DNA from 2 places in the Streptomyces sp. CNH287 genome. Region 1 is predicted to be linked to the other one. Evidence: riboswitches for the same ligand, from Rfam matches in the RefSeq annotation. Region 1 holds a riboswitch; the other holds the start of a gene.

Region 1 (6,971 bases):
GTCGCCAGTACCGAGGCGCTCTTCTACAACAAGAAACTCTTCGAGGCCGCGGGCGTGGAGGAACCGCCGCGTACCTGGAAGGAGTTGAGGAAGGCCGCGCAGGCGCTCGAGTCGGCGGGCGTCAAGAAGCCGTACAGCCTGCCGCTGGGCGCGCAGGAGGCCCAGATAGAGACGCTCAACTGGATGGTCGGCAACGGCGGCAGCTACGCGGCCGACGGCGGCTCCTACGACATCGACTCCCCGCAGAACGTCCGCACCTTCAACTGGCTGCGGGACGAACTGGTCTCCCCCGGGCTGACCGGTGAGGACCCGGCCAAGACCGACCGCCAGGACGCGTACAGCGCCTTCGCGGACGGTGACGTCGGCATGCTCAACGGCAACTCCTCGCTGATGCGGATCGCGCTGGAGAGCGGCGTGGACTACGGTACGGCGCCGCTGCCCGGCCGCACGGGACCGGCCAAGGGATCGGCGGGCGTGGCCGACTGGATGATGGCGTTCAAGCGGAACGGCAACCGGGAGGAGATCCGCACCTTCCTGGACTACGTCTACCGCGAGCAGAACGTCGTCGACTACTCCGAGCGGTACGGGCTGCTACCGGTCACCGCCGGGGCCTCCGAGATCATGCGCGAGGACCGGGAGCACCGGGCGCTCTGGGCCTTCCTCGACCGGCTGCCGGAAGCCCGGTTCTACCCGGTCGGCATGGCGTCCTGGGGCGCGACCGTACGCAGCGTGAAGAGCAACATCGGCCGGGCCGTGGTCAAGGGCGGCAACCCGGAGACGGTGCTCGGCTCCATGCAGCGCCGGGCCAACGCCGCCGAGGACGCCGTGAACTGACGCCCTGTCAGTAGAGCGGCGCCGGGCGGCCGGTACGCCGGCCGCCCGGCGCACCGGTTCAGGCCAGGGCGGCCAGGGTGCCCAGCGCCAGGTACACGCCGCCCACGGCGAGGTGCTGCCGCCCCAGCATCCCCGGGCGGCGGTGCAGCCAGCCGCTCAGCGCGCCGCCCGCCAGCGCGTAGGCCAGATCCAGGGCGAGGGCCAAGGCGAAGAAGAGGACGCCGAGCGCCAGCATCTCCGTACGGGCCGTGCCGCTGCCCGCGCCCTGGTCCACGAACTGCGGGAAGAACGCCAGGAAGAAGAGCGCGACCTTCGGGTTGAGCAGGTTCACCCAGAACGCCTCGCGGAAGACCCGCCACAGCGGCGCTGATCCGGCGCTCTGCGCTAGCGCCGCGCCGCCGCCCTGGCGCAGCGCCCGTACGCCCAGCGCCAGCAGGTAGGCGGCGCCGGCGTACTTGACGGTGGCGAAGGCCGTCTCGGAGCGGGCGATGACGGCCGAGACGCCGAAGACGGTCGCGGCCAGGTGCACCACCGTGGCCGACTCCACGCCCAGCGCCGAGACGATGCCCGCCCGGCGGCCGTGGGCGACGCTGCGCGTCACGATGTAGATCAGGTTCGGTCCGGGCACCAGAATGAGGGCGAGCGAGGCCGCGCAGAACGCCAGCAGGCGGGCGGGGTCCGGCATCAGCCACGCTCCGGGGGCGGTGGTCTACGGTCCATGGGTGGCTCCGTTCACGGTGGGCGGGGTGGGCTGGGGCGGGTCCGGGCGGTGCCGGGCGCCGCACGCGCAAGCCTGGTCGCGGCGGTGGCGGCGCACCCGTGCCAAAGGAGGCCGAAGTGGACCGGAACGCGCCGGACCGGAACGCGCCGGACCGAAACCCGCCGGGCCGGTACCCGCCGGGCCGGTACGCGCGGACCGCCCAGGGCGGGAGGGGCCCGGCGACCCCGCCGTGCTGGCCGCGATCCTCGGCGACTGGATGCACGGCCCCGGGCCGCTCTACCGCAAGCTCGCCGCCGCGCTCGCCCGAGCCGTCCGGCGCGGCGATCTCCAGCAGGGCGAACGGCTGCCGTCGGAGCGCGCGTTGGCCGCCGCGCTGTCGCTGAGCCGGGCCACCGTGGCCACCGCGTACGAGGAGCTGCGCGGTCCCGGCGTGCTGGACAGCCTGCGCGGCAGCGGCACCCGGGTCGCCCCCACCCGCCCGCACGCGGCTGCGGGAGACGCTACGGGCGGCGCTCCCGTCGCGGGCGGCGCCGACGGCCGGGTGCCCGGGGGCCGGGCCACCTCGCTGGTCCAGCGGCTGGTGGACGGCCCCGGCGGCACCCTCTCGCTGGCCTCCGCCGCCGAAAGGGCCGTACCGCAGGTGCGCGCGGCGCTGCTGGAGCTGGCCGCACCGGACGGGCCGGACCTGGAGCCGCTGCTGAGCGACATCGGCTACCACCCGCGCGGCCTGCCCGCCCTGCGCGCGGCCGTCGCGGCGCACTGCACCGAGGAGGGCACGCCCACCACGCCCGCGCAGGTGCTGGTGACCACGGGCGCCACCCAGGCGCTGGCGCTGGCCGCCCGGCTCTACCTGCGCAGGCGGGACACGGTCGTGGTGGAGCAGCCCAGCTGGCCGGGCTGCCTGGACACCTTCCGGGCGCTGGGCGTGCACCTGCGGGGCGTGCCGATGGACGAGGACGGCGTACGGCCGGACGCGCTGGAGCGGGCGCTGCGCGCGCACGCCCCCGCGCTGCTGTTCGTCATGCCGACGTACCACAACCCGACGGGCACCCTGATGTCCGCCGGGCGCCGCCGCCGGGTCGCCGAACTGGCCGCCCGCTACCGCGTCCCGGTGGTGGAGGACCTGGCCTACAACGCGTGTCTGGGCACCGTCGCCGAGCCGCCGCCCATCGGCGCCTTCGCCGGGCGGGACGCGCAGGTCCTCACCGTCGGCTCACTGGCGAAGTCCGTGTGGAGCGGGCTGCGTATCGGCTGGGTGCGCGGCCCCGAGCAGGTGGTGGAGCGCCTGGCCCGCCTCAAGACGCTCGCCGACCTCGGCGGGCCCGTGCTCGAACAGGCGCTGGCCGCACGGCTGTTGCCGGGGCTCGCCGCGATCCGCGCGGAGCGGGCGGGCGAACTGCGGGCGCGCCTGGGGCTGTTGGAGCGGCTGTTCGCCGAACGCCTGCCGGACTGGAGGTGGCGCACGCCGGACGGCGGCTCGGCGCTGTGGGTACGGCTGCCGGGCCGCGTCGACGCCGCGGTGTACGCGCAGGTGGCCCTCCGGCACGGGGTCGAGGTCGTACCGGGGGCGACGATGGACGCGGAGGGGGCGTACGAGAGCCACATCCGGGTGCCGTACACGATGCCGCCGCCGACTCTGACCGAACTGGTGCGCAGGCTGGGCGCGGCCTGGGACGAACTGTGAAGGAGAGGGAGGAGGGTGAAAGGCGCGGGTGATGAGGGTCGGTGGATGGGGGTGAGGGGCGGCCTACGCCGCCTCCTCACCCTCGTCCGCGTTTCGCTGCCGGCCCCCGGTCCGGCCGCTGGCCGCGTCCATCCAGTCCTGCCGCAGCCGCGCCAGCTCCGCGAGGTCGGCAGGCGTCCATACCTTGCGGCCTGCCACGAACGCGCGGATCGCTGCGTTGGCTTCTTCGACGGGTAACCGCGACGACCTCGACGCGGGTGAAGGAGTAGGGGACATACCGTCAAGGTTAGGCCAGGAGCGCGGCAATCTCACCCACCGCGTTCAGGACAAGACTCCTCGGATACGCCCCCTGCGCCTCCCGTCCGGCCTGCCCGCTTTCCCCTGCGGGCGCACAGGCGGTGCGTACCCGGCGCATACCCGTGGGTAGCCGTACGCCCCCGAGCTGCGATGACACCCGTACGAGTGAAGTGTGGACGCATGCACGCCCGCCCCTTGCGCGGGGCAACTGCCCCGGGCAGAGCCTGCGCGGACGCCGCGACAGCCGGGGCACTTGGGGCGGCCGACCGTGGGGAACGTCACGGAATCGGGCCGGAAAGCGTCCGCTTCCGCGTCCCTGGCGGACACGCGCACACCCGTTCCGTACCGCCCCCGTCACCGTCCGGACGCGTACGGGCGCGATGCGGTCCGATGCCGTCTTCACCCCGCTCCGCCGCTGTGATTGTGTGGGGTGTGCAGCTGGTTCGCCCCGCCCGCCAGGCGGTGGCGACGACAAGAGGGAACCCGGTGCGAGTCCGGGACTGCCCCGCAGCGGTGAGTGGGAACGAACGGCGTCACGCGCACTGGGCCGCAGAACTGGGCCTGGGAAGCGACGGCCAGTAGGTGCCCGGCCGGGCCTGGACCGGCAGGGTGTGCCCGCGAGTCCGAAGACCTGCCACTGCCCGCGTGCGATCCCGTACGCGGTGATCTCGGTGACCTCGAGGGCGGGTCGGCGGAGCGCGGGCAGCCGCACACGGTCTCGTGTGCCGCCCGCCGGTCCTGCCTTCGCGCCTCCCGGGCGGCACCGGGGTCGCACCGCGACTCGCGAAGGAGAGTTCCGTGGCTGACAGTTCCGCCACCCCCGTCGGCGCCACCACCGGCTCCGCCCCTGCCGATCCTGCCTACGCCGACCCCGCCGCCGCGCACGACCGCCCGCTGCCCACCCTGCACGGCCACCCCCGGCAGGGCCCGGGACGCGAGCTGAAGAAGGCCGTCGAGGGCTACTGGGCGGGGCGGCGCAGTGCCGACGAGCTGCTCGGCACGGCCGCCCGGCTGCGCCGCGACACCCGGCGCCGGCTCGCGGAGGCAGGCATCCAAGAGGTCCCCACCGGCGACTTCTCGCTCTACGACCACATGCTGGACACCCTGGTGATGACGGGCGCCGTCCCCGAGCGGCACCGGGCCGCCGTCGAAGCGGACGCCCTGGGCGGGTACTTCGCGATGGCGCGCGGCGACCAGCGCACCCCGCCGCTGGAGATGACCAAGTGGTTCGACACCAACTACCACTACCTGGTGCCCGAACTGGGCCCCGGCACCGTCTTCACGGCCGACTCCGCCAAGCCCGTCGCCGAGTTCACCGAGGCCCGCGCCGAGGGCCACACCGCGCGCCCGGTGCTGGTGGGCCCGCTCACCTTCCTGCTGCTGGCCAAGCCCGCCCCCGGCGTCGACCCGGGGTTCGAGCCGCTGACCCTGCTGGACCGGCTGCTCCCCGTCTACGCCGAGGTCCTCGCCGACCTGCGCGCCGCCGGCGCCGCCTGGGTGCAGCTGGACGAGCCGGTCCTCGTGCAGGACCAGTCGCCCGCCGTGCTCGGCGCCGCCGCCCGCGTCCTGCGCGAGCTGGGCGGCCTCACCGACCGGCCCCGGCTGCTGGTCGCCGCCTACTTCGACCGGCTCGGCGAGGCGCTGCCCGTCCTCGCGCAGGCGCCGGTCGAGGGCCTCGCCCTCGACTTCACCGGGCCCGCCGCCGCCAACCTGGACGACCTCGCGGCCGTCGGCGGCCTGCCGGGCAAGCGGCTGGTCGCGGGCGTCGTCGACGGCCGCAACGTCTGGATCAACGACCTGGAGCGCTCGCTGGCCACCCTGGCCACGCTGCTGGGCCTGGCCGCCCGGGTGGACGTCGCCCCTTCCTGCTCCCTCCTGCACGTGCCGCTGGACGCCTCGCTCGAGGACGGCGTGGACCCGGAGGTCGCCCGCTGGCTCGCCTTCGCCCGCCAGAAGACGGACGAAGTGGTCACGCTGGCACGCGGGCTGGCCGAGGGCACCGAGGCCATCGGCCCGCAGCTGGCCGCCAACCGGGCGGCCCGCAGCGCCCGTTCGGTCTCCGTGCTCACCCGCGACCCCGCCGTACGGGCCCGCTGTGCGGCCGTGCGCCCCTCGGACGCCAAGCGGGCAGAGCCTTACGAGGAGCGGGCCGTCGCCCAGCGCGCGCGCCTGGGCCTGCCGCGCGTACCGACCACCACCGTCGGCTCCTTCCCGCAGACCGCCGAACTGCGCCGGGCCCGCGCCGACCTGCGCGCGGGCCGCATCGGGCAGGCGGCGTACGACGGGCGGATCGCCGCCGAGATCCAGGAGGTGCTGGACTTCCAGGAGAAGGCCGGGCTGGACGTCCTGGTGCACGGCGAGCCCGAACGCAACGACATGGTGCAGTACTTCGCCGAGCGGCTGACCGGCTACGTGGCCACCCAGCACGGCTGGGTCCAGTCGTACGGCACCCGCTACGTGCGCCCGCCCGTGCTGGCCGGGGACGTCTCCCGCACCGCGCCCATGACGCTGCGCTGGACGCGCTACGCGCAGAGCCGCACCGGCAAGCCGGTCAAGGGCATGCTCACCGGGCCCGTCACCATGCTCGCCTGGTCCTTCGTCCGCGACGACCAGCCGCTCGGCGACACCGCGCGCCAAGTCGCGCTCGCCCTGCGCGACGAGGTCGACGACTTGGAGGCGGCGGGTACTTCGGTCATCCAGGTCGACGAGCCCGCCCTGCGGGAGACCCTGCCGCTGCGCGCCGCCGACCGCCCCGCCTACCTGGAATGGGCCACCGAGGCCTTCCGCCTGACCACCGGCGGCGTCCGTGCGGAGACCCAGATCCACACCCACATGTGCTACGCCGAGTTCGGTGAGATCCTCGCCGCCATCGAGGCGCTGGACGCCGACGTCATCAGCCTGGAGGCGGCCCGCTCGCGCATGGAGGTCGCCGGTGAACTCGCCAGGGCGGGCTACCCGCGCGAGGTCGGCCCGGGGGTGTACGACATCCACGCGCCCCGGGTGCCCGAGGCGGCCGAACTGGCCGCGCTGCTGCGCGAGGGGCTGCGCGCGATCCCGGCGGAGCGGCTGTGGGCCAACCCCGACTGCGGGCTGAAGACCCGTGCCTGGCCGGAGGTGCGCGCCTCGCTGGAGAACCTGGTGGCGGCGGCACGGGAGGTCCGGGACACCCTGGGCTGACGAGTGCCCGGCCAGGGACCCGTCCGGCCAGGGACCCGCCCGGTCAGGGACCCGCCCGGTCAGGGGCGCAGGCGTGCCAGCCAGGGGTGCTGCGGGCCGTACGTGCGGGTGATCGTGCCGGTGAGCCACTGCCGCCGGCCCGGGTCGAGCAGGGGCAGGGCGGCGGCCAGGTCCTGCTCGTCCTTGGGCCGGGGCGATCCGGCCTTGTAGAAGAGCTGCACCTCCGGCGCGAGGTAGGGGATGCCCTCCCCGGAGGTG
Region 2 (6,971 bases), on a different contig from region 1:
GGCCAGCGGCGAACCGATGGCCATCGAGACCACGCACCTCTCCGAGAAGCGCTTCCCCGCCCTGCGGCGCAGCCTGGTCAAGTACTCCTCGCTCTACACTGCGCTGGCGGAGGTCTACGACGTCCACCTGGCGGAGGCCGAGGAGACCATCGAGACCTCGCTGGCCACCCCGCGGGAGGCCGGGCTGCTGGCCACCGACGTGGGCCTGCCGATGCTGATGCTCTCGCGGCACTCGCGGGACACCGACGGTGAGCCGGTGGAGTGGGTGCGGTCGGTCTACCGCGGCGACCGCTACAAGTTCGTGGCCCGGCTCCAGCGGCCCCGCCCCTGAGCGGGCGGCGGCTCCGCGCGGCCTTCCCCCGCCCGTTCCCGCCCATCCACCGCACCTCCGTGACGCCTACACGCTCCGCGTGGCCTGTCCGTTACTGATCGGGGTAGTGACGGGGGACCGCTCTGTGACTAGATTTCTGCCACCCCGCAGAAGACCGGCCGGAGCCCCAGGGACGGAGTCGCCTTCATGTCACCACCGCACGCCCGCGAACCGGTCGTCACGCCCTCGCGCGTGGTGGCCGGGCTGTGCCTCCTCGCGCCGTTCGTCTCGATGCTCTGGGTCGGCTCGTACGACAGCGTGGACCCGGCCTTCATCGGCATCCCGTTCTTCTACTGGTACCAGATGCTCTGGGTGCCGATCTCGACGGCGCTGACCTGCGTCGCGTACGTGCTCGTACGCCGGGAGCAGGCGGCCCGCAAGCAGGCGGCCGGGCACGCGGGTCAGGGCGGGCACGGCGGTCAGGGCGGGCGGACCGAGGGGGCTGAGCCGAAGTGAACGAAGGCGTCAACGTCGTCGCGCTCAGCGTCTTCCTCTTCTTCTTCGCCCTGGTCACGGTGATGGGCTTCCTCGCCGCCCGCTGGCGCAGGGCGACGGCCGACAACCTGGACGAGTGGGGCCTGGGCGGGCGCAGCTTCGGCACCTGGATCACCTGGTTCCTGCTCGGCGGCGACCTGTACACCGCGTACACCTTCGTCGCCGTCCCGGCCGCGGTGTACGCGGCGGGCGCGGCCGGCTTCTTCGCGGTGCCGTACACGATCCTCGTCTACCCGCTGATCTTCACCTTCCTGCCCCGCCTCTGGTCGGTCTCCCACCGGCACGGCTACGTGACGACCTCGGACTTCGTGAAGGGGCGCTTCGGCTCCAAGGGGCTCTCGCTCGCGGTCGCCCTCACCGGAATCCTGGCCACGATGCCGTACATCGCGCTCCAACTCGTCGGCATCCAGGCGGTGCTGGACGTGCTGGGGGTGGGCGGCGGCGAGTCGACGCACTGGTTCGTCAAGGACCTGCCGCTGCTGATCGCCTTCGGCGTGCTGGCCGCGTACACCTACTCGTCCGGCCTGCGCGCCCCGGCGCTGATCGCCTTCGTCAAGGACGCGCTGATCTACCTGGTGATCGTGGTCGCGATCATCTACATCCCCATCGAACTGGGCGGGTTCGACGACATCTTCAGCGACGCCGAGGAGAAGCTCTCGGAGACCGGCGGCTCCCTGGTGGCCGGGCCCGACGCGCACTGGGCGTACGCCACCCTGGCGCTGGGGTCGGCGCTCGCGCTGTTCATGTACCCGCACGCGATCACCGCGACGCTCTCCAGCCGCAGCCGCGAGGTGATCCGCCGCAACACCACCATCCTGCCGCTGTACTCGCTCATGCTGGGCCTGCTGGCGCTGCTGGGCTTCATGGGCATCGCGGCGGGCATCGAGGTCGAGAACGGGCAGCTGATCGTGCCCCAGCTGTTCGAGAACATGTTCCCGGACTGGTTCACCGGGGTGGCGTTCGCCGCGATCGGCATCGGGGCGCTGGTCCCGGCGGCGATCATGTCCATCGCCGCCGCGAACCTCTTCACCCGCAACATCTACCGGGACTTCCTCAAACCGGACGCCACCCCGGCGCAGGAGACCAAGGTCTCCAAGATCACCTCGCTGGTGGTCAAGGTGGGGGCGCTGGTGTTCGTCCTGACGCTGGACAAGTCGACGGCGATCAACTTCCAGCTGCTGGGCGGCATCTGGATTCTCCAGACCTTCCCCGCCCTGGTCGGCGGCCTGTTCACCCGGTGGCTGCACCGCTGGGCGCTGCTGGCGGGCTGGGCCGTCGGCATGGCGTACGGCACGATCGCCGCGTACCACGTCTCCTCGCCCAAGCAGAAGCACTTCGGCGGCAGCAACGACTCGATCCCGATGATCGGCGAGATCGGCTACATCGGGCTGACCGCGATCGTGCTGAACGCGGTGGTGACGGTGGCCCTCACGTTCGTCCTGCGGGCGCTGAAGGCGCCGGAGGGCGTCGACGAGACCGTCCCGGCCGACTACACGGCGGACGCGGGCGACCCCAAGGTCAAGGACCTGCCCCCGGCGGCCGGCGGCCACTGAGGGCCTGCCCGGTACGCACCCGGGCGCGTACCGCATGCTGGCGGTCATGGACATAACGATCAGGGCGGCGCGCGAGGAAGAACTCGCAGACGTCGGCGAGCTGACCGCCCGGGTGTACCTCGGCGACGGGCTGCTGACCCACGGGGTGAGCGATCCCTACCTCGAGGAGCTGCGGGACGCCCGGCGCCGCGCTCGGCACACGCAGGTGCTGGTGGCCGTGGAGACGGCGGGACCGGCCGAGGCGGGCGGCGCCGGCGCGCTGCTGGGCGCGGTCGCCTTCGTCGGCGCGGGCGGGGAGTACGCGGACATCGCGGGGCCGGGCGAGGCCGAGTTCCGGATGCTCGCGGTGCTCCCGGCCGGCCGGGGCCGGGGCGTGGGCGAGGCGCTCGTACGCGAGTGCCTCACGCGGGCGCGCGGGCTGGGACTGCGCCGGGTGGTGCTCTCCAGCGTGCCGGAGATGGCGGCGGCCCACCGGCTGTACGGGCGGCTGGGTTTCGTCCGCACCCCGGAGCGGGACTGGGAGCCGCTGCCGGGCCTGCCGCTGTGGACCTTCGCACTGGAGCTGTCCGGCTGAGCGCCTTCCTGTCGCCCGCGCGGGACACCACATCTTGGGGTGCATGAGCTGGGTGGCACCACATGTATGGTGGTGCTTGCTGTCGCCGCAGGGGAATCCGGTGTGAATCCGGAGCTGTCCCGCAACGGTATGGCGGGCGCGTCCACCGCGCCGCGGCCGAGCCCGAGCACCTGCCGACGGTTTTGTACACGTCCGGGCCTCGTGGGTTGGGCCGGCGGACGCGGAGCGCCGTCGTGCCTTGAAGTCCGGAGCCGCTCACGCCCGTCGTGCCCCTCCCCGTGGCTCCAGCCGAGCGAGGGAGAGCACGTCCCGTGACCATCGCACCAGCCGCACCCGCCACCGCGGAGCCCGTCTCAGCGGGCCCCGCGGGCGCGGAATCCGCCGCCGCGGAACTCACCGCCCTGCTGGTCCGCCTCAGCGCCGACCTGCCCGCAGCCGACCCGCACCGGGTGGCCGCCGCCGCGCTGCGCGGCCGTCATCCGGGCTCCGGCGCGGCGGAGTTGCGGTCCCTCGCCGCCGAGGCGGCGGCCGGGCTGATCGGCGAGGAGCCGGAGTACTCGCGGCTCGCCGCCCGGCTGCTCACCCTCGCCGTACGGGACGAGGCGGCCGGGCAGGGCGCCGTCTCCTTCTCCACCTCGGTCGCGGTGGGGCACCGCGAGGGGCTGATCGCGGACGGCACGGCGCGGTTCGTCACCCGGCACGCGGACCGGCTGGACGCGCTGGTGGAGGCCGCCCTCGCGGCGGGAGCGGACGACCGCTTCGGCTACTTCGGGCTGCGTACCGTCCACTCGCGCTACCTGCTGCGGCACCCGCGCACCCGGCAGGTCATCGAGACGCCGCAGCACTTCCTGCTGCGCGTGGCCTGCGGGCTGGCCGCCGAGGGCGACACCGCCGAGCAGGCCGCGGCAGCGGTGCGCGAGGTGGCCGAGCTGTACCGGCTGACCAGCACGCTCGCCTATCTCCCCTCCTCCCCCACGCTGTTCAACTCCGGCACCCGGCACCCCCAGATGTCCTCGTGCTACCTGCTGGACTCACCGCTGGACGAACTCGACTCGATCTACCAGCGCTACCACCAGGTGGCCCGCCTCTCGAAGCACGCCGGCGGCATCGGCCTGCCGTTCTCCCGCATCCGCGCCCGCGGTTCGCTCATCCGGGGCACGAACGGGCACTCGAACGGCATCGTCCCCTTCCTGCGGACGCTGGACTCCTCGGTGGCCGCGGTCAACCAGGGCGGCAGGCGCAAGGGCGCGGCCTGCGTCTATCTGGAGACCTGGCACGCGGACATCGAGGAGTTCCTCGAACTGCGCGACAACACCGGCGAGGAGGCCCGGCGCACCCACAACCTCAACCTCGCGCACTGGATTCCGGACGAGTTCATGCGCCGGGTCGAGGCGGACACCGCCTGGTCGCTCTTCTCCCCGTCCGACACACCGGAGCTGGTCGACCTGTGGGGCGACGAGTTCGACGCCGCCTACCGCCGCGCCGAGGCCGCCGGGCTCGCGGTCCGTACGCTGCCCGCGCGCGAGCTGTACGCCCGGATGATGCGCACCCTCGCGCAGACCGGGAACGGCTGGATGACCTTCAAGGACGCCGCCAACCGCACCGCGAACCAGACGGCGGAGCCCGGCAGCGTCGTGCACTCCTCGAACCTGTGCACGGAGATCCTGGAGGTCACCGACGACGGGGAGACGGCCGTCTGCAACCTGGGCTCCGTCAACCTCGCCGCACACCTGACCGACGGCGGGGAGGTGGACTGGGAGCGGCTCGACGCCACCGTCCGTACGGCCGTCACTTTCCTGGACCGCGTCGTCGACATCAACTTCTACCCGACCGCTGAGGCGGGCGCCTCCAACTCCCGCTGGCGCCCGGTCGGTCTGGGCCTGATGGGCCTCCAGGACGTCTTCTTCCGGCTGCGGCTGCCCTTCGACTCGGCGGCGGCGCGGCAGCTCTCCACCCGCATCTCCGAGCGCGTCATGCTCGCCGCCTACGAGGCCTCCGCCGACCTGGCAGAGCGGCACGGCCCGCTCCCCGCCTGGGCGGCGACCCGCACGGCGCGCGGCGTACTGCACCCCGACCACTACCCGGAGGCCGAGGAGTCCTGGCCGCAGCGGTGGGCGGCGCTGCGCGAGCGGATCGCGCAGACCGGGCTGCGCAACGCGCTGCTGCTCGCCGTCGCGCCGACCGCGACCATCGCCTCCATCGCCGGTGTCTACGAGTGCATCGAGCCGCAGGTCTCCAACCTCTTCAAGCGGGAGACGCTCAGCGGCGAGTTCCTCCAGGTGAACGCCTACCTGGTGGCGGACCTCAAGCGGCTCGGCCTGTGGGACGAGCGGATGCGCGAGGAACTGCGCGAGAGCAGCGGCTCGGTACAGGACCTGCCGCGCGTCCCCGAGGAGGTGCGCGGGCTCTACCGCACGGCGTGGGAGATCCCGCAGCGCGCGCTGATCGACATGGCGGCGGCCCGCACGCCGTACCTGGACCAGAGCCAGTCGCTGAACCTCTTCCTGAGTTCGCCGACGATCGGCAAGCTCAGCTCGATGTACGCGTACGCGTGGAAGCGCGGCATCAAGACCACCTACTACCTGCGCTCCCGCCCGGCGACGCGGATCGCGCAGGCGGCGGGGGGCGGCTCCGCCACGGCTGCCCCCGCCGAGCCCGCCCCCGGCACGGCGGACGCCGAGGCCGCCGCCTGCTCCCTGGAGAACCCCGAGTCCTGCGAGGCATGCCAATGACCACCACCCCCGCCGCGCCGAGCGCCCGCGCGAAGAACCTGCTCGACCCGGGCTTCGAACTCACCCTGCGCCCCATGCGCTACCCGGAGTTCTACGACCGCTACCGCGACGCCATCAAGAACACCTGGACGGTGGAGGAGGTCGACCTCCACTCCGACGTCACCGACCTCGCCAAGCTCTCCGCGGGCGAACAGCACATGATCAGCCGCCTCGTGGCGTTCTTCGCCACCGGCGACTCGATCGTCGCCAACAACCTGGTGCTGAGCCTGTACAAGCACATCAACTCCCCCGAAGCGCGCCTGTACCTCTCGCGGCAGCTCTTCGAGGAGGCGGTGCACGTCCAGTTCTACCTGACCCTGCTGGACACCTACCTGCCCGACCCGGACGAGCGCGTCGAGGCGTTCTCCGCCGTGGAGAACATCCCCTCCATCCGCGAGAAGGCGCAGTTCTGCTTCCGCTGGATGGCCGCTCTGGAGGGCGGCGAGGGGGCGGAGCGGATCGACCAGCTGGAGTCCCGCGCCGACCGGCGGCGGTTCCTGCTGAACCTGATCTGCTTCGCGGCCTGCATCGAGGGCCTGTTCTTCTACGGGGCCTTCGCCTACGTCTACTGGTTCCGCTCGCGCGGCCTGCTGCACGGGCTGGCCACCGGCACCAACTGGGTCTTCCGCGACGAGTCGATGCACATGGCCTTCGCCTTCGACGTCGTGGACACCGTCCGCGCGGAGGAGCCCGAACTCTTCGACGACGCACTGGAGGCGGAGGTCACCGCGATGCTGGCGGAGGCCGTGGAGGCCGAGTTGCAGTTCGCGCGCGACCTGTGCGGCGAGGGCCTGCCGGGGATGAACACCGAGTCGATGCGGGAGTACCTGGAGGCCGTGGCGGACCAGCGGCTCGTACGGCTGGGCTTTCCGGCCCGCTACGGCTCCAGGAACCCGTTCTCCTTCATGGAACTCCAGAACGTCCAGGAGCTGACCAACTTCTTCGAACGCCGTGCCTCGGCCTACCAGACGGCGGTGGAGGGGTCCGTCTCCTTCGACGACGAGTTCTGATGCGGTGACCCGGGGACGTGGCCGGTCAGCAGCCGCCGCAGTTGCGGTAGGTCACGTCCCAGTGGTTGCCCTCGCGGTAGTGGCCGTTGCCCGAGCCGGACTTCCACTTCGAGCCGCCGACGGAGGTGAAGGCCCCGGCCCGCGCTCCGCGCAGCCCCGCCTCAGTCGTTCGGCACCGTCTCGTAGCGCGCGGTGCCC

What was found. Region 1 has a riboswitch for cobalamin ahead of metE (5-methyltetrahydropteroyltriglutamate--homocysteine S-methyltransferase). Riboswitches for the same ligand answer to the same signal wherever they lie in the genome.
Region 2: another riboswitch for cobalamin. It lies ahead of H299_RS0107865 (ribonucleoside-diphosphate reductase subunit alpha); the one in region 1 lies ahead of metE (5-methyltetrahydropteroyltriglutamate--homocysteine S-methyltransferase).

What each region holds. Positions count from the first base shown of each region.
Region 1 covers NZ_KE384251.1:577,971-584,941, forward strand. Annotated here, with positions in the region: gene H299_RS0126360 (extracellular solute-binding protein) at 1-834, shown strand, start outside; gene H299_RS0126365 (LysE family translocator) at 893-1,519, opposite strand; gene H299_RS0126370 (aminotransferase-like domain-containing protein) at 1,785-3,239, shown strand; gene H299_RS40690 (hypothetical protein) at 3,303-3,437, opposite strand; cobalamin riboswitch at 3,958-4,189, shown strand; gene metE (5-methyltetrahydropteroyltriglutamate--homocysteine S-methyltransferase) at 4,431-6,713, shown strand; gene H299_RS0126385 (nucleotidyltransferase domain-containing protein) at 6,773-6,971, opposite strand, start outside.
Region 2 covers NZ_AUKQ01000005.1:334,557-341,527, reverse strand. Annotated here, with positions in the region: gene H299_RS0107885 (GntR family transcriptional regulator) at 1-331, shown strand, start outside; gene H299_RS32785 (DUF3311 domain-containing protein) at 518-826, shown strand; gene mctP (monocarboxylate uptake permease MctP) at 823-2,418, shown strand; gene H299_RS0107870 (GNAT family N-acetyltransferase) at 2,465-2,992, shown strand; cobalamin riboswitch at 3,046-3,184, shown strand; gene H299_RS0107865 (ribonucleoside-diphosphate reductase subunit alpha) at 3,304-5,724, shown strand; gene H299_RS0107860 (ribonucleotide-diphosphate reductase subunit beta) at 5,721-6,773, shown strand; gene def (peptide deformylase) at 6,935-6,971, opposite strand, start outside.